2 regions of the Viridibacillus sp. FSL H8-0110 genome follow, and region 2 is predicted to be linked to the other one. Evidence: a T-box and tRNA genes for the amino acid it is inferred to sense, from the RefSeq annotation. Region 2 holds a T-box; the other holds one or more tRNA genes.
The links. A T-box is a leader RNA that pairs with one kind of tRNA and senses whether it is charged. The one in region 2 lies ahead of ileS (isoleucine--tRNA ligase), so its partner is inferred to be a tRNA-Ile.
Positions count from the first base shown of each region.

Region 1: it encodes a tRNA-Ile, which carries the amino acid that the T-box ahead of ileS (isoleucine--tRNA ligase) is inferred to sense. The anticodon was not compared.

Region 1 covers NZ_JBBOPJ010000001.1:844,519-854,350, reverse strand. The annotation lists gene MHH98_RS04305 (MerR family transcriptional regulator) at 1-676, opposite strand, end outside; tRNA gene MHH98_RS04300 (tRNA-Glu) at 900-971, opposite strand; tRNA gene MHH98_RS04295 (tRNA-Ser) at 976-1,066, opposite strand; tRNA gene MHH98_RS04290 (tRNA-Asn) at 1,072-1,146, opposite strand; tRNA gene MHH98_RS04285 (tRNA-Ile) at 1,157-1,233, opposite strand; tRNA gene MHH98_RS04280 (tRNA-Gly) at 1,241-1,314, opposite strand; tRNA gene MHH98_RS04275 (tRNA-Phe) at 1,319-1,394, opposite strand; tRNA gene MHH98_RS04270 (tRNA-Asp) at 1,424-1,500, opposite strand; tRNA gene MHH98_RS04265 (tRNA-Met) at 1,504-1,580, opposite strand; tRNA gene MHH98_RS04260 (tRNA-Ser) at 1,613-1,705, opposite strand; tRNA gene MHH98_RS04255 (tRNA-Ile) at 1,728-1,804, opposite strand; tRNA gene MHH98_RS04250 (tRNA-Met) at 1,821-1,894, opposite strand; tRNA gene MHH98_RS04245 (tRNA-Ala) at 1,922-1,997, opposite strand; tRNA gene MHH98_RS04240 (tRNA-Pro) at 2,017-2,093, opposite strand; tRNA gene MHH98_RS04235 (tRNA-Arg) at 2,098-2,174, opposite strand; tRNA gene MHH98_RS04230 (tRNA-Leu) at 2,204-2,292, opposite strand; tRNA gene MHH98_RS04225 (tRNA-Gly) at 2,299-2,373, opposite strand; tRNA gene MHH98_RS04220 (tRNA-Leu) at 2,399-2,483, opposite strand; tRNA gene MHH98_RS04215 (tRNA-Lys) at 2,503-2,578, opposite strand; tRNA gene MHH98_RS04210 (tRNA-Thr) at 2,591-2,666, opposite strand; tRNA gene MHH98_RS04205 (tRNA-Val) at 2,685-2,760, opposite strand; rRNA gene rrf (5S ribosomal RNA) at 2,770-2,885, opposite strand; rRNA gene MHH98_RS04195 (23S ribosomal RNA) at 3,019-5,948, opposite strand; rRNA gene MHH98_RS04190 (16S ribosomal RNA) at 6,133-7,685, opposite strand; gene MHH98_RS04185 (MgtC/SapB family protein) at 8,913-9,635, shown strand; gene MHH98_RS04180 (cation diffusion facilitator family transporter) at 9,648-9,832, shown strand, end outside.
Region 2 covers NZ_JBBOPJ010000001.1:3,399,778-3,409,609, forward strand. The annotation lists gene MHH98_RS17060 (aspartate carbamoyltransferase catalytic subunit) at 1-832, opposite strand, end outside; gene MHH98_RS17065 (uracil-xanthine permease family protein) at 993-2,288, opposite strand; gene pyrR (bifunctional pyr operon transcriptional regulator/uracil phosphoribosyltransferase PyrR) at 2,319-2,858, opposite strand; gene MHH98_RS17075 (RluA family pseudouridine synthase) at 3,069-3,983, opposite strand; gene lspA (signal peptidase II) at 3,980-4,459, opposite strand; gene ileS (isoleucine--tRNA ligase) at 4,701-7,469, opposite strand; T-box leader at 7,517-7,743, opposite strand; gene MHH98_RS17090 (DivIVA domain-containing protein) at 7,794-8,303, opposite strand; gene MHH98_RS17095 (YlmH family RNA-binding protein) at 8,402-9,190, opposite strand; gene MHH98_RS17100 (YggT family protein) at 9,260-9,526, opposite strand; gene MHH98_RS17105 (cell division protein SepF) at 9,551-9,832, opposite strand, start outside.

The sequences.
Region 1 (9,832 bases), 2.6 Mb from region 2:
GTTCATCTGCTATATACATTTCTGCAAGTCCTGCATGTGCTTCTTTACTATACTTTGGCCAATAATACATTAACCATCGCTTATGTGCTTCGGCAGCACGCTGAGCAACATCACTATCAGCTTGACCAGTTTCCATTGCTTGCTTTAATAATCTCTTCACGTCTTGCTCTAATGCTTGCACTTCTTCATATTGCTGCTCAGTCATTTGTTGCACTTTATTATTGGAAGCATCAACTGTAGTATCTCCGTAATTTTGACGTATCTCTTGACCATATTGTTTTTCATTATCTAAAATCATTTTTTCCTTTAAACCTTCAAACTTTTCTTCATTCGACATTTGAATTCCTCCATTCATAGCACTGATCGTTTTAGTTACCGTTGTTATCATGACATCTAATTGGTGGCGTTTCTCCATTAATGCCTTATAATGCTCCATTAAGGCATTCTTATAGTCAAAATTCTCGACTGTTATGATTTCTTTAATGACTTCTAACTTAAAGCCTAATTCACGATAAAATAATATTTGCTGTAACAAATCAATCTCTTCTTGCCCATAAATACGATAACCTGAAGAATTTACACGTGTAGGTTTTAACAAGCCTAGATCATCATAATAACGCAATGTTCTTGAACTAACTCCTGACAGCTGAGCAAGTTTTTGAATTGTCATTTCCATCTTCTTTCACCTCCATGTTTCTACTATATAGTTTGACGTAACGTTAAGGTCAACAGTATTTAAAATAAAAAATCTAAGTATCGGCAATCAGCCTTTACTTAGTATGTTACTTTCATTATCTGCAAAAATAGCTTTAACTCATTAAAAAAATGCCTTTTCAATTTACTTTCCAAACGCAAAAAAACCATTAGAATCAAATATGATTCTAATGGTTTTTAAAGTATGACCCCTACGGGATTCGAACCCGTGTTACCGCCGTGAAAGGGCGGTGTCTTAACCGCTTGACCAAGGGGCCTATATGGCGGAGAAGGAGGGATTTGAACCCTCGCGCCGCTTACGCGACCTACACCCTTAGCAGGGGCGCCTCTTCAGCCACTTGAGTACTTCCCCATATATGGCTCCGAAGGTAGGACTCGAACCTACGACCGTCCGGTTAACAGCCGGATGCTCTACCACTGAGCTACTTCGGAAAAATTTTAATGGTGGGCCTAAATGGACTCGAACCATCGACCTCACGCTTATCAGGCGTGCGCTCTAACCAGCTGAGCTATAGGCCCATAAAATTGGAGCGGGTGAAGAGAATCGAACTCTCGACAACAGCTTGGAAGGCTGTGGTTTTACCACTAAACTACACCCGCATCATGGTGGGTCAGGACGGAATCGAACCGCCGACACTTAGAGCTTCAATCTAATGCTCTACCAACTGAGCTACTGACCCATGATGATTAATACAATATTTTTAAAAAATGGCGGTCCGGACGGGACTCGAACCCGCGACCTCCTGCGTGACAGGCAGGCATTCTAACCAACTGAACTACCGGACCATTTGGTTGCGGGGACAGGATTTGAACCTGTGACCTTCGGGTTATGAGCCCGACGAGCTACCGAACTGCTCCACCCCGCGATAATGATATTATGAAATTAAATTTTAAAAAATGGAGGAGGAAGAGGGATTCGAACCCCCGCGCGGTATGACCCGCCTGTCGGTTTTCAAGACCGATCCCTTCAGCCAGACTTGGGTATTCCTCCAAAAAATATAACGTTGTGTAGATGGTGGACCTTGCAGGACTCGAACCTGCGACCGGACGGTTATGAGCCGTCTGCTCTAACCAACTGAGCTAAAGGTCCTTTAGTTTGGTTAGTATGGCGGCAGAGGGGATCGAACCCCCGACCTCACGGGTATGAACCGTACGCTCTAGCCAGCTGAGCTACGCCGCCATGATGGTATTAAATTTAGTAATAAATTGGTGGAGCCTAGCGGGATCGAACCGCTGACCTCCTGCGTGCAAGGCAGGCGCTCTCCCAGCTGAGCTAAGGCCCCATAGGGTTGAAAGTATTAATGGTCGGGAAGACAGGATTCGAACCTGCGACCCCTTGGTCCCAAACCAAGTGCTCTACCAAGCTGAGCTACTTCCCGTTAATGGCGCGCCCGGCAGAAGTCGAATCCACAACCTTCTGATCCGTAGTCAGACGCTCTATCCAATTGAGCTACGGGCGCATTTATATCACTTATATTATATTAAAATATGGTGCCGAGGACCGGAATCGAACCGGTACGGTAGTCACCTACCGCAGGATTTTAAGTCCTGTGCGTCTGCCAGTTCCGCCACCCCGGCATATTTTGGAGCGGAAGACGAGGTTCGAACTCGCGACCCCCACCTTGGCAAGGTGGTGTTCTACCACTGAACTACTTCCGCAATATGCTGATAAACTTAAAAATTATGGTGCGGGTGAAGGGAGTCGAACCCCCACGCCTTGCGGCGCTAGATCCTAAGTCTAGTGCGTCTGCCAGTTCCGCCACACCCGCATATAATGTTTTTTAAAAATGGTGAGCCATGTAGGATTCGAACCTACGACCCTCTGATTAAAAGTCAGATGCTCTACCAACTGAGCTAATGGCTCATATAAAATGAATGGTGCCGGCGAAAGGAGTCGAACCCTCGACCTACTGATTACAAGTCAGTTGCTCTACCAACTGAGCTACACCGGCATTGTTTATTTAAAATAATGGTGGAGGATGACGGGATCGAACCGCCGACCCCCTGCTTGTAAGGCAGGTGCTCTCCCAGCTGAGCTAATCCTCCATATTGTTCGCCTAGCAACGTCCTACTCTCACAGGGGGAAACCCCCAACTACCATCGGCGCTAAAGAGCTTAACTTCCGTGTTCGGCATGGGAACGGGTGTGACCTCTTTGCCATCGTCACTAGACTATTTTCTTAAGGACAAGAATTATTATAACATATTTTTTAAAGTTTAGCAAGTGTTTTTTGCTATTTTAGAAAAGTTTTTTTCTTATTCTCTCAAAACTGGATAAATTACATTGAAGTTCGTTAAGTAAAATTTGGTTAAGTCCTCGATCTATTAGTATTCGTCAGCTCCGTATGTCGCCACACTTCCACCTCGAACCTATCTACCTCATCGTCTTTGAGGGATCTTACTTACTTGCGTAATGGGAAATCTCATCTTGAGGGGGGCTTCATGCTTAGATGCTTTCAGCACTTATCCCGTCCACACATAGCTACCCAGCGATGCCCTTGGCAGAACAACTGGTACACCAGCGGTGTGTCCATCCCGGTCCTCTCGTACTAAGGACAGCTCCTCTCAAATTTCCTACGCCCACGACGGATAGGGACCGAACTGTCTCACGACGTTCTGAACCCAGCTCGCGTACCGCTTTAATGGGCGAACAGCCCAACCCTTGGGACCGACTACAGCCCCAGGATGCGATGAGCCGACATCGAGGTGCCAAACCTCCCCGTCGATGTGGACTCTTGGGGGAGATAAGCCTGTTATCCCCGGGGTAGCTTTTATCCGTTGAGCGATGGCCCTTCCATGCGGAACCACCGGATCACTAAGCCCGTCTTTCGACCCTGCTCGACTTGTAGGTCTCGCAGTCAAGCTCCCTTATGCCTTTACACTCTACGAATGATTTCCAACCATTCTGAGGGAACCTTTGGGCGCCTCCGTTACTCTTTAGGAGGCGACCGCCCCAGTCAAACTGCCCGCCTGACACTGTCTCCTACCCCGCTAAGGGGCATGGGTTAGAAGTTCAATACATCTAGGGTAGTATCCCACCAACGCCTCCTCCGAAGCTGGCGCTCCGGAATCTCTGGCTCCTACCTATCCTGTACAAGATGTATCAAAATTCAATATCAGGCTACAGTAAAGCTCCACGGGGTCTTTCCGTCCTGTCGCGGGTAACCTGCATCTTCACAGGTACTATAATTTCACCGAGTCTCTCGTTGAGACAGTGCCCAGATCGTTACGCCTTTCGTGCGGGTCGGAACTTACCCGACAAGGAATTTCGCTACCTTAGGACCGTTATAGTTACGGCCGCCGTTTACTGGGGCTTCAATTCGCACCTTCGCTTGCGCTAAGCACTCCTCTTAACCTTCCAGCACCGGGCAGGCGTCAGCCCCTATACGTCACCTTACGGTTTTGCAGAGACCTGTGTTTTTGCTAAACAGTCGCCTGGGCCTATTCACTGCGGCTCTCTCGGGCTTTCACCCTACTAGAGCACCCCTTCTCCCGAAGTTACGGGGTCATTTTGCCGAGTTCCTTAACGAGAGTTCTCTCGCACACCTTAGGATTCTCTCCTCGACTACCTGTGTCGGTTTGCGGTACGGGCACCTTTTACCTCGCTAGAGGCTTTTCTTGGCAGTGTGAAATCAGGAACTCCGGACATACGTCCTCGTCATCACAGCTCAACGTTATAGAAATGGGATTTGCCTCATTTCACGCCTCACTGCTTGAACATGCATAACCAACAGCATGCTTACCCTATCCTACTGCGTCCCCCCATTGCTCAAATGGTAAATAGGTGGTACAGGAATATCAACCTGTTGTCCATCGCCTACGCCTATCGGCCTCGGCTTAGGTCCCGACTAACCCTGAGCGGACGAGCCTTCCTCAGGAAACCTTAGTCATTCGGTGGACGGGATTCTCACCCGTCTTTCGCTACTCATACCGGCATTCTCACTTCTAAGCGCTCCACCAGTCCTTCCGGTCTGACTTCACAGCACTTAGAACGCTCTCCTACCACGGACATCTAAGATGTCCATCCACAGCTTCGGTGAATTGTTTAGCCCCGATACATTTTCGGCGCAGCGTCACTCGACCAGTGAGCTATTACGCACTCTTTAAATGATGGCTGCTTCTGAGCCAACATCCTGGTTGTCTAAGCAACGTCACATCCTTTTCCACTTAACAATTACTTTGGGACCTTAGCTGGTGGTCTGGGCTGTTTCCCTCTTGACTACGGATCTTATCACTCGCAGTCTGACTCCCGTGCATAAATCACTGGCATTCGGAGTTTGTCTGAATTCGGTAATCCGGGATGGACCCCTAGTTCAAACAGTGCTCTACCTCCAGGATTCTTTATCACGAGGCTAGCCCTAAAGCTATTTCGGAGAGAACCAGCTATCTCCAGGTTCGATTGGAATTTCTCCGCTACCCACACCTCATCCCCGCACTTTTCAACGTACGTGGGTTCGGGCCTCCAGTAAGTGTTACCTTACCTTCACCCTGGACATGGGTAGATCACCTGGTTTCGGGTCTACAACCACATACTCATTCGCCCTATTCAGACTCGCTTTCGCTGCGGCTCCGTCTTCTAAAACTTAACCTCGCATGTAATCGTAACTCGCCGGTTCATTCTACAAAAGGCACGCTATCACCCATTAACGGGCTCTAACTACTTGTAGGCACATGGTTTCAGGATCTATTTCACTCCCCTTCCGGGGTGCTTTTCACCTTTCCCTCACGGTACTGGTTCACTATCGGTCACTAGGTAGTATTTAGCCTTGGGAGATGGTCCTCCCAGATTCCGACGGAATTTCACGTGTTCCGCCGTACTCAGGATACACTCAAGAGAGAATGAACTTTCAACTACAGGGCTGTTACCTGCTCTGGCGGGCCTTTCCAGACCGCTTCGTTTAACTCATTCCTTTGTAACTCCATATAGAGTGTCCTACAACCCCAAGAGGCAAGCCTCTTGGTTTGGGCTATTCCCGTTTCGCTCGCCGCTACTCAGGGAATCGATTTTTCTTTCTCTTCCTCCAGGTACTTAGATGTTTCAGTTCCCTGGGTCTGCCATCAAGACGCTATGTATTCACGTCAAGATACTGCTCCATTACGAACAGTGGGTTCCCCCATTCGGAAATCTCCGGATCAAAGCTCACTTACAGCTCCCCGAAGCATATCGGTGTTAGTGCCGTCCTTCTTCGGCTCCTAGTGCCAAGGCATCCGCCATGCGCCCTTAATAACTTAACCTAAAAGTTAGTTATTAAGCCTAAAAAACTTAATAATAAAAAATGTGTTACTTAATTTGCTTCAATGTCGTTTTATCCAGTTTTCAAAGAACAAGGTTTTGAAGATCATTTTACAATGAGCCTTCAAAACTGAACGCAAGACGTTAATCGACAGATCCAAGATCTGTTTCCGTAATTATCCTTAGAAAGGAGGTGATCCAGCCGCACCTTCCGATACGGCTACCTTGTTACGACTTCACCCCAATCATCTATCCCACCTTCGGCGGCTGGCTCCATAAAGGTTACCTCACCGACTTCGGGTGTTACAAACTCTCGTGGTGTGACGGGCGGTGTGTACAAGGCCCGGGAACGTATTCACCGTGGCATGCTGATCCACGATTACTAGCGATTCCGGCTTCATGTAGGCGAGTTGCAGCCTACAATCCGAACTGAGAACGATTTTATGAGATTAGCATACCCTCGCGAGTTAGCGACTCTTTGTATCGTCCATTGTAGCACGTGTGTAGCCCAGGTCATAAGGGGCATGATGATTTGACGTCATCCCCACCTTCCTCCGGTTTGTCACCGGCAGTCACCTTAGAGTGCCCAACTAAATGATGGCAACTAAGATCAAGGGTTGCGCTCGTTGCGGGACTTAACCCAACATCTCACGACACGAGCTGACGACAACCATGCACCACCTGTCACCAATGTCCCCGAAGGGAAAACTCTATCTCTAGAGCGGTCATTGGGATGTCAAGACCTGGTAAGGTTCTTCGCGTTGCTTCGAATTAAACCACATGCTCCACCGCTTGTGCGGGCCCCCGTCAATTCCTTTGAGTTTCAACCTTGCGGCCGTACTCCCCAGGCGGAGTGCTTAATGCGTTAGCTGCAGCACTAAGGGGCGGAAACCCCCTAACACTTAGCACTCATCGTTTACGGCGTGGACTACCAGGGTATCTAATCCTGTTTGCTCCCCACGCTTTCGCGCCTCAGTGTCAGTTACAGACCAGAAAGTCGCCTTCGCCACTGGTGTTCCTCCAAATCTCTACGCATTTCACCGCTACACTTGGAATTCCACTTTCCTCTTCTGCACTCAAGTCTCCCAGTTTCCAATGACCCTCCACGGTTGAGCCGTGGGCTTTCACATCAGACTTAAGAAACCACCTGCGCGCGCTTTACGCCCAATAAATCCGGACAACGCTTGCCACCTACGTATTACCGCGGCTGCTGGCACGTAGTTAGCCGTGGCTTTCTAATAAGGTACCGTCAAGGTACGTTCAGTTACTAACGTACTTGTTCTTCCCTTACAACAGAGTTTTACGATCCGAAAACCTTCATCACTCACGCGGCGTTGCTCCATCAGACTTTCGTCCATTGTGGAAGATTCCCTACTGCTGCCTCCCGTAGGAGTTTGGGCCGTGTCTCAGTCCCAATGTGGCCGATCACCCTCTCAGGTCGGCTATGCATCGTTGCCTTGGTAGGCCGTTACCCCACCAACTAGCTAATGCACCGCGGGCCCATCTAGTAGTGACAGCCGAAACCGCCTTTCAGCATTTTGCCATGTGACAAAATGGATTATTCGGTATTAGCCCCGGTTTCCCGGAGTTATCCCAATCTACTAGGTAGGTTGCCCACGTGTTACTCACCCGTCCGCCGCTAAATCAGAAGAAGCAAGCTTCTTCATCATTCGCTCGACTTGCATGTATTAGGCACGCCGCCAGCGTTCGTCCTGAGCCAGGATCAAACTCTCCATAAAAGTAGTTTGAAAGCTCATTAGCTTTGCTAGCGTATCATCCGAAGATGATATCTATTTTTGTTTTGATCCACCAACAGAGTTGATGTTCAAAAACATTTATTGATTAACGTCTTGCATGTTCAGTTTTCAAGGTTCATTTTGTTGTCGTTTCGTAAGCGACTTCAATATCTTATCATCATCTGTTTTCTTTGTCAAATACTTTTTTGAAAAAGTTTTTTAAGATGTTGTATTCATATTTTGTAGCACGTCTTAACGACATTTATTACTATACAGCATGCTATTTTAAAAATCAACAGTTTTTTTAAAATAACTTTATATTCTTTTTTCATTAATTATATACAGCATAATATAGGATGTTACAATCACACCTATTACTTGAGTATGCATTAGTTTTTCATGAAATAGAATATACTTTAAGTTTACCACACATTACCGCTCCAATTGTTTCAAATAGATCCGCTATTGAGCACACTTTCATACTCACTCATTATAAAGACTCCTTAAAAGATTATGTCCTAACAAATTGGGTACTATAGCTAGTATAGTAAAACAATTCAATAGAAGAATCTAGTCAATATGATTCCTCTTAAATAGGAAATTAGAAAAATTAAGTAATTGTACGAACCTAATATTCATTGTATATGTCATTAATGCTAAACTTTTTCGGAACTCTTGCTCATATAACTAATAACCGGTTGCTAATGCGTAAGCTACAAATAACAAAAAAGTTGAACCATTTACCATTAAGTCTCACTCCCCTACTTATTAGTACACTCTTTTTGTTTGCAATACAACCGGATAAATAGTGTTTTAGAATAAAGTTTTTTTTATGGAAGAATTACATTCCTACAAAAGCACAGGCTGTAATGTAAAAAGAACTGTTGAACTTACTACCGAGATGTAACTTAATGATTCAAACCATAGAATGAATTGAATCATTAAAAATTAACTCACATCAATTGAATACAGCCAATTACTTTTTTAAATTGGCCTATTTTATTCTTAAATTTCATAAAGAATATTGAAGAAATAAATAAAATCAAAAAAGCATTCAATAAAAAAGTTATGACGTTGGAATCTGTACAGCCTGCAAGTGTAACTTAAATAGCAGAAAAGGGTAAATTCCCCAACCACATAGTGTACAATACGAATACTAGATGTACATAATTTTAACTTGAGCAAACGGCGTTCGAAATAAAAAAAATGAAACTAAGGAGGAATACTATATTGAATTTCTTACTGGATAACACTTTAACTCATGAAATGTTTATTAAGTTGATTGTTGCAGCTACGTTGAGTTTAGTCATCGGTATTGAAAGAGAGTTGAAAAGAAAACCTGTTGGATTGAAAACAAGTTTAGTCATTGCCACGTTCAGCTGTTTGTTAACAATCATTTCAATAGAATCGGTTTATAACGCTAAACCAGTACCCGGCATAAATGTCACAATGGATCCACTCCGCTTAGCTGCACAAATAGTCAGTGGAATTGGTTTTTTGGGTGCTGGAGTAATCTTACGTAGAGGTAATGACAATATAAGCGGCTTAACAACTGCCGCTATGATTTGGGGAGCTGCAGGAATTGGTATTGCAGTTGGTGCAGGTTTTTATGGGCAAGCTATTATTGCTGTAGTTATTATTATGATTGGTGTAGAAATTCTTGCTCCAATTTTCATGAAATTTGGACCTAAGCGACTTCGTATGCGTGAAGTATCATTAAAGATAGGCGTTAAAAATACACAAGATATCAATGATATTTTACTATTTTTACAGAAGAATGATATGGATGTAGATAATATGCGTATTAAAGACATTCGTCTAGAGAATAATGAATTTAAGCATGAAGTTGATTTACGTTTTTCTTCTCTTCCCAAAAAAGATACTATTTCATTATATAACAGCATTCGCGAACAACCTTATATAGAAGAAATAGAAATTGAAATCCTGTCTTAGAGGAGGCATTTTATGAGTAATGTTTGGAGTTTGTTAAAAAAAGGAAATAAACCCTCGCTATTAGCGGCTTTTGTCAATTTATTTTTAGGTGTATTAAAAGGAGTCGCTTTCTTCTTTACAGGGAACATTGCAATGTTTGCAGAAATGATGCACTCATTAGGAGACTCCGCCAACCAATTCTTTGTTTTTATAGGCTC
Region 2 (9,832 bases):
ATAGTCCGTTTCGCATTTGAGAGAAGATTCTTGAACGCTCACATTCTACTAATGATGAATCAATTTCTACACCACGGTTAATCGGTGCCGGATGCATGATAATTGCTTTATCTTTCATCATTTTTTCACGTTCCTCAGTTAAGCCATATCTTTCTCTGTAAGATTCAACTGTGAATCCATCATATGCTGCTTCACGTTCATGTTGTACACGAAGTAGCATAATGACATCACTCTTTTCGATTAGTTGATCCCAATCTTGATGCGCCTCATACTCACCTTGCCACTCTGGTGGACAAACAAAGTTGACGTTTGCTCCTAAAGTAGTAAGTGCTGTTGCATCTGATTTTGCAACACGACTATGAGAAACATCACCTGCAATTGTAACATTGACCCCTTCAAATTTCCCGAACTCTTTGAATATTGTGTATAAATCTAGTAAAGATTGAGAAGGATGCTGCCCGGCACCATCACCTGCATTGATAATTGATACGTCCAAACCTTCTAAAAGCTCTTCGTAGTATGCATCTTGTTTATGACGAATAACGACTGCATCGATACCACTTTGTTGAATCGTTTTTACTGTGTCGTACAATGTTTCACCCTTTAGCACGCTTGAGAATCCTGCATCGAATGGAATCACTGTAGCACCTATTTTTCTTTCAGCTGATTCAAATGATGTTTTTGTTCTTGTACTTGGCTCAAAAAATAGGTTTGCGATAAAGTATTCTTTCTCTAGTTGTGGTTTCGCACCTGATTCAAATTCCGCAGCGCGTTTTAATATCAGCATAATTTCTTCTTTTGATACTTCATCCATTGACAGTAAGTTTTTCATCATGAGCCTCCTAGTTTATAAATAAAGCCTCCCTAGATTAGTAGGGAGGCTGAGGAAGGATATGACAGGATAAGCATAGCGCTTTTGCACATGCTTTCGAATCTATATAACCCTTCTTTGCCTCTCTGGGCAATCTGTTAAAAGGTACAGTATTTATATGTTATTCATCCAAATCAGCGACGTCTTTATCGCGACCTGGTAGTACTAAGTTTAAAATGACACCGACGATGGCTGCTAAGGCCATACCTTCAATTGCAAATGTGTCAGAAACTTGCGGTATTTTCAACGTTGCGCCACCGATTCCAAAGATCAGGATAACTGATGCAATGACTAGATTACGTTTATCATCGAAGTCAACTTTATTTTCAACTAGCATTCGTAGACCACTAGATGCGATGATTCCGAATAATAGAATAGACACACCGCCCAACACTGAAGTTGGAATTGTTTCGATAACTGCCATCGCTTTTGAAAAGAATGCCATCACTATCGCTAAAATTGCTGCGCCACCAATAACATATACACTATATACTCTTGTTAATACTAGGACACCGATATTTTCACCGTAAGTTGTTTTCGGTGGGCCACCGATGAAAGCGCTCATTAGTGTTCCTAAACCATCACCTAATAGTGAACGATGTAAACCTGGCTCTTTAATGTAGTTTCGATTCACAACTTTACCCAATACTAATTGGTGGCCAATATGTTCTGAAATCGTGACAATCACGATTGGTACCATCGCTAGAAGCAATGTGCTTGTCACCTTGAATTCATAATCTATTCCTGGTATTAAAAAGTCAGGAAGTGCGAACCATTTCGCTTGTCCAATTGCAGTATAGTCAACAATACCGATTGCTGCTGAGTATATATATCCTACAACTAAACCAATTAAAATTGGCATTGTGCTAATGATATTTTTGAAGAAGATTGTACAAATAATGGCTGCAGCTAACGTAACTAGTGCTGCAGAGAAGTCTGGGAAACTATATATCTTCCCACCATTACCATCTGAAATATTCATCGCCATATCAACTGCGACTGTTGCAAGTCCAAGACCGATAACCATAATAACCGGCGCTACAACGATTGGCGGTAGTAATTTCATAATCCATTTATAACCCGTTTTCCAAATGAGTAGTGAGACTAAGCCGTAAGTTAAACCGACGAACATTGATCCAATCATCGCACTTCCAACACCACCCGAGTGAGAAACAAAGATAATTGGTGTGATAAAAGCGAATGAAGATCCTAAGTAAGCTGGGACTTGAAATCTTGTTACTAATAAGAATATCAGTGTTGCGATACCGCTTGTTAAAAGAGCCATCGCTGGGCTCAAGCCAGTAAGTTTAGGTACTAATATTGTTGAGCCGAACATCGCAAACATATGTTGAGCACTAAGGGTAATAAGTTGGAGTGCTTTTGGTTTTTCATCTATATCTAATACTGTGTTTGCCATATCCTTTTATCCTCACATTCTTTACCTTGCTTATTCGTGAATTGTGACGCAATCCGTAGCATCAACTTCAACCATGTTAACTACGATTCTTTCATTTCCTGATGTCGGAATGTTCTTCCCTACATAATCAGCACGAATAGGTAGTTCTCTATGACCACGATCGACTAATACGGCTAGCTGGATTTGAGAAGGTCTTCCTAAGTCCATGACCGCATCCATCGCTGATCTTACTGTTCGTCCTGTGTATAGTACATCATCTACAAGAATGATTTTTTGCTCTGATACGTTGTCCGTAATATCAACTTGCTGTACTAGTGGCTCTTCGTTGTCTGTTTTTGTTGATAAATCATCACGATATAGTGTGATATCAAGTTCTCCGGTACGGATTTCCTTACCTTCAATTCTATTGATTTTTTGCGCTAACCTTCTTGCTAAATAAGCGCCTCTCGTTTTAATACCGACTAAAATGCACTCATCAATTCCTTCATTTCGTTCAATAATTTCATGAGCGATTCGAGTCAATGCTCGATTCATAGCTGGTTCATCAAGTAATACTGCCTTCATTGTCATTATTTTTCCTCCTTTCGTTATGGGCATAAAAAAACCTCTTGAGCAATGAGCCCAAGAGGATATAGGTGTACTTAAGATATGTCGAAAAAAACTTGCATCACAAGGATTTTCCACATTTCACGCATACCTTCTCAGCCTCTCTGGACTGTCTTTAAAGGTGAATATTTTGTTTTCCACTACGACAAGTATATTACGCTAGGACTTAAAATGTCAATAGTTACTTTTCAATTCTTTTAATAACTCTTCATAATCAGCTGGTAATGGCGCCTCAAATTCTAAATATTCACCAGTTGAAGGATGAATAAAGCCTAATACACCGGCGTGTAGAACTTGTCCACCAAAGTCGAGTGTTTTTCTCGGCCCGTATTTTGGATCACCGGCTAATGGATAACCAATATAGTTCATATGGACACGGATTTGATGTGTACGTCCTGTTTCTAGTCTACATTGTACAAGAGTGTAATCCACTCCTAAACGGTCGATTACAGTAAAATGCGTAATCGCATGCTTTCCATTATCAACAACACCCATTTTTTGACGATCGCGTGAATCACGACCTATCGGAGCATCAATTGTTCCTTTATCGTGCGGAATATGACCGTGAACAAGCGCCGTATAACGACGAGTTACTGTCTTATCTACAAGTTGCTGTACTAATGATTCATGTGCTTTATCATTTTTGGCAACCATTAATAAACCAGAAGTATCTTTATCAATACGATGTACGATTCCAGGACGCGCTACACCATTAATGCCTGATAAATCTTGGCAATGATACATTAGACCATTTACAAGAGTACCAGTTGCATGACCTGGTGCTGGGTGTACAACCATGCCTTTTGGCTTGTTAACTACAATAACGTCGCTATCTTCATAGACGATTTCTAAATTTAAATCTTCTGCAACGATTTCAAGTGGTTCTGTTTCTGGTGGGGTTACTGAAATAACGTCCCCTTCTTTGACTTTATATTTTGTTTTAACAGGCTCATCATTTACCATAACGATTCCATCTTTTAACCAAGTTTGAATTTGAGAACGAGACCAGTCTTGTTGCATTGCTGCAAATGCTTTATCAATACGCTCACCATTCAATTCTTGCATTACTGTATAACTTACTGCTGTCATTGTTTCACCTTTTTCTGATTGAGTTTCTCTTCAAAGAGCATATAAATAATTAACATCACAACACCAATTGTTAGCGCTGCATCTGCAATATTAAAAATCGGGAAATCATAATTAATAACTGGGATTAGTACATTTACAAAATCCACTACTTCACCGCGAAATACACGATCAATAAAATTACCAATCGCTCCACCTAATAAGAACATAAGGCTCGCTTGAAATAATGGCTTTCCTTTTGCTTCTTTATGAAAATAATAAAGAATACCGATTATTACAGCTACCGTAACAATTGCAAATAACCAAAATTGTCCCTGCAACATTCCCCATGCTGCTCCGCGATTACGATGCGAAAGAAGTCCAAAATAAGGATCCCATAGCATAATACTTTCACCAAGTTGCATGTTTTTAACGATACTCCATTTTGTTAGTTGATCGATAATTACTACAAAAGCTGCTAGCCCATAATATTTATACACCGCAATATCCTCCGTTTACTCTATATCTTAACCATTTTAACATAACAGAGCTATGAATGAAAAAAACTACTCATAAAATACTTCTTTTTGCAACAAAAAAGCCCCTTTCTATGAATAATCGTTGAAAAAGGCAGTCTCTTAAACAAAAATATATTTTTATATTGTTTCTGATATCTTTGAATGTACATTTTTCATATAAAAATGAGCAGTCCGATTAGTTATCGACTGCTCATTTTTTCAATTATGCTTCAGGATAGTATTTTTCTACAACATCCGCACAGTGTGCACATAATGTTGGGTGTGATTCACTTTGACCAACTGTTTCAGAAATTGACCAGCAACGTTCACATTTTTCACCTGTAGCTTTTTCTACAAGAACAGCTACGTTATCTACTACTACTGCTTCTGCCGGAGCTTGTGTAGTTTCGCCGCCTACCACGAATTCTGAAACGATATTCAATTGAGCAAAATTAATATCTTGATCTGCAAGTAAAGATGTAGTTGCTTCATCTGCAAAGACTGTCACTTTTGCTTCTAATGATTTACCGATTATTTTCGCGTTACGCGCTTCTTCTAAAGCTTTTAAAATTGCATTACGAACAGTGATGATTTGAGCCCATTTCGTGCGTAATGCTTCAAAATCTTCTTGTTCAACAGCTTCTGGCATATCAGTTAATTGAACGCTTACTGCCTCTGTGTTATCTAAATACGACCACATTTCATCTGTTGTATGTGGAATGATTGGAGTTAATAATTTTAATAATGCTTGTAATGTATCATACATAACCGATTGCATTGCACGACGGTCTGCATTATCTTGACCTTCGATATACACAACGTCTTTTGCAATATCTAAGTAGAATGAGCTTAACTCAGTTGCTACGAAGTTGTTGATTGTGTGATATACGCTTGCAAATTCATAGTTATCATAATGTGTGCGTACCGCTTTAATCACATCTTGTAATTTCATGTACATATAGCGATCCACTTCACGAAGATCTGCATATGCTACGCGATCTGTTTTAGGATTGAAGTCGCTCACATTACCATGTAGGAAACGAAGCGTATTACGGATTTTACGGTAGACTTCAGAAACTTGCTTCATGATGTCCATCGAAATACGAACGTCAGCTGTGTAGTCTACTGATGCTACCCATAAACGTAGAATATCGCCACCATATTGGTTCATTACTTTGATAGGAGCGATAATATTCCCAATAGATTTACTCATTTTGCGCCCTTCGCCATCTAATACGAAACCGTGAGAAAGTAAACCTTTATACGGCGCATGCCCATGTATAGCAACACTTGTAATAAGTGAAGAGTTGAACCATCCACGGTATTGGTCAGAGCCTTCTAAATAAAGATCTGCAGGGTAGCGTAATTCTGGGCGTTCATCTAATACACCTTGGTGTGTAGAACCTGAGTCAAACCAAACATCCATAATGTCGGTTTCTTTAGTAAATTCGCCATTTGGACTACCTGGATGAGTGAAGCCTGCTGGTAATAAATCTTTTGCTTCACGTTCGAACCAAATGTTTGAACCGTGTTCTTTAAATAGATTTGCAACGTGTTCGATTGTTTCTTCAGTAATGATTGGTTCATCATTCTCAGCATAAAACACTGGAATTGGAACACCCCAAGCACGTTGACGAGAAATACACCAGTCCCCGCGATCACGAATCATATTGAATAGACGTGTTTCACCCCAAGAAGGTGTAAAGTTTGTATCACGAATTGCTTGTAACAATTCTGGACGGAATGCTTCAATTGAAGCAAACCACTGTGCAGTTGCACGATAAATAACTGGTTTTTTGGTACGCCAGTCATGTGGATATGAGTGTGAGAAGAATGAAAGCTTTAGTAACGCTCCTTTTTCTTCTAATGCTTTTGTAATTTCTTTATTGGCATCATTATAGAACAATCCTTCAAAACCAGGAGCCTCTTCAGTTAATACACCACGGTTATTAACTGGGCTTAAAATACCGATATCGTATTTTTTACCGATGTTAAAGTCGTCTTCACCATGTCCAGGGGCTGTATGAACGCAACCAGTACCTGCGTCAAGTGTAACGTGGTCACCACACATAATCAATGCATCACGGCCATATAAAGGATGAGCTGCTACAACGTATTCTAAATCTTGTCCAGCAATTTCACGATCAATTTCGTAGTTTTCCCATTCTAAAGTTTCTGCTACTTTTTCAAGTAAACCTTTAGCTATGATAAATTTCTTATCAGCCACTTTTACTACCGCATATGTGAATTCTGGATTCACGGAAATACCTAAGTTAGCAGGAATTGTCCATGGCGTTGTTGTCCAGATGATAAAGTTTTCATCAGTATTAACTACACCTTTACCGTCTTTTACAGCAAATGCAACATAGATAGATGGTGATTTGATATCTTGGTATTCAATTTCTGCTTCAGCTAATGCTGATTCACTTGATGGAGACCAGTAAACTGGTTTTAAACCTTTATAGATATAACCTTTTTTAGCCATTTCACCAAAGACTTTAATTTGACGCGCTTCGAATTTAGGTTGTAATGTGATATATGGATTATCCCAGTCACCACGAACACCGATACGTTTAAATTGAGTTCGTTGACGATCAACTTGCTCGTAAGCATACTCTTCACAAAGTTTACGGAATTCCGCAGTAGTCATTTCTTTGCGTTTTACACCTTTGTTAGTTAGTGCTTGCTCGATTGGTAGACCATGCGTATCCCAACCTGGTACATAAGGAACGAAGTAACCAGTCATTGAACGGTGACGATTAACCATATCTTTTAATACTTTGTTTAATGCATGTCCCATATGAAGATCGCCATTTGCGTATGGAGGGCCATCATGTAAGATGAATGCTGGGCGATCTTTTGTACGCTCTAACACCAACGCGTTGATGTCCATTTCTTCCCATTTTTCTTGAATTTTCGGTTCATTAGCCGGTAAATTTCCACGCATCGGGAAATCTGTTTTCGGCATTAATAACGTATCTTTGTATTCCATATAAAATCCTCCTCTTTTTTAAGCAAATAAAAAACTCCCCATCCCAAAAAAGGGACGAGGAGGAATTATCTCGCGGTACCACCCTAATTGCGTATAATAATTTAATACGCCTCTTAGACACCTTAACGTGGTGTGAGCCGAGATTACTTACTGTTTTTGTTCAGTAATCTAGTTCCAGAGTGATTTTCTTCCTTGAATGTATAGTCTGAGCTTACACCGTCCTCAGATCGCTTTTACATCACTCAAAAAATACTGTCTCCATCATAACTTTTTCTTTGATATGTTGACATTATAGAAAACAGAAAGCATTCAGTCAAGTATCGTTTACTCTACAGGTGTATCTAAGCGCTCTAATTCTGTTGAATCAATTTCATACTCCAATAAATGATCCCAATCATCGGATTCAATCAAATCTAATTGGGCTTCAACAATCATTTTGAAGCGATTACGGAATACTTTAGATTGTTTTTTCAACTCTTCAATTTCTAGTGCAATACGACGTGCTTTTGATAGAGCTTCGTTAACAATACGATCAGCATTCTTCTCAGCTTCTTTAACGATCAATTTTGCTTCTTTAGTAGAATTACGTCGCACTTCTTCAGCAGCTTCTTGTGCAATGACAATTGATTTTTGAAGTGTTGATTCAATTGAATTATAGTGACCAATTTGCTCATTCGAAGTTAGTAATTTGCTTTCTAGCTCTTTTTTCTCTTTTAAAACAACTTCATAGTCTTTTATGATTTGCATTAAAAACTCATTGACTTCATCTTCATTGTAACCTCTGAAACCACGAGTAAACTCTTTATTATGTATATCAACAGGCGATAACGGCATTTTCTACACTCTCCCTTATAGCATAATATATATTGTAAACTATTATACAGGTCATTAATGGTAAGTACATCGAAAAAACAACAAATTTAATGAAATTGTTATGTTTTTCTTTCCATACGACCTATATTAATGCGAATTTTATCTTTTTTTGTTCTTCCTTCAATAGCTCTTATCATAAATCTCCCGAAACCTCGAATCGATAGTAAATCGAGTTCATGCAACTCAAAAGAAATATTTTCACGGATAGTAAAGTTAACCTTCACTTTTCCACTATTAATAAGTGCTGCTGATTTCTGACGAGATATATTAAATACAGAAGCGATAACTGTATCTAAACGCATCGAACTTACTGTCATCATTTCATCCGTCCAAACTTCTTCATTTGATAGTAACATTTCAGTTGAATTTAGCTCTTCTACATATACTTTTACCTTACCAATTGAAGTGAGATTAGCTCGGACATAATCTTCTATTTCTGAAGCAATAGCGAATTGGGCTGTAGAGTTGTCTAATCTTATATCCCCAAATTTCTCTCTTCCTAAACCAAGTGATAGTAACGCCCCTAAAACATCTGGATGCTCAAGCTGAACAAACTTAGTAGGATAGCGCAGATGGAATACCGTGATTTGATAATCCTCTTCTACTGGTACAAAATAGGACGGGTATATAAGAATCCTTCTGCGCTCAGCTTCATCAAATGCACCAAAATTCGCCATTTCAATATCGCCTTGATGTCCAATAATTGACTGTGCTATAAAACGTTGACGCGGATCTAGAAAGTCCGTTAACTTTGGCGCATATCGATTTTCTACTTCCATACGCCAGCCACTAACTTGATCAATAAATTCACGCTCTTCTGGTCGGAAATGCTGAAATATCTCTTCCATAATACCCCTCCTTTCTTAATAAAAAAACCCCACATTCATATTGTGGGGAAGAGTGACATTGACTAAAAACTAGAGTGAAAATCCATTAAACAAACTTATTACTCCTTGATTTGCCAAATTCAATACAAATAACGCGACGATTGGCGAAATATCAATCATACCTAGCGGTGGAATAAAACGTCTAAATAACTCTAAATACGGCTCGCAAATTTTACCTAAAATTTGTCCGAATTTAGACTCATAAGCTGCTGGAACCCACGACATCAAAATATAAATGATAAGCGCAATTGAATAATAGAAAATTAATTTTGAAATTATACTACCTACTATAAACATAAATTATTAAACTCCTCAGTTTGATCAGTCTTCATAATAATATTCAGAAATATTACCGTCAACTTCTACATTATCTGGTGTGCATAAAAATATGTCCGTACCAATACGTTTTATATCTCCACCCAGTGCACATATTGTACCACTTAAGAAGTCAATAATACGAATACCTTGCTCTTTATCTATACGCTGTAGATTTACAACGACTGCACGCTTGCTTTTTAGATGTTCAGCAATATCTTGAGCTTCTGCATAGACACGAGGTTCCGCTAAGACAACCTTAGAAGATTTTTGTGTAATACTTACTAG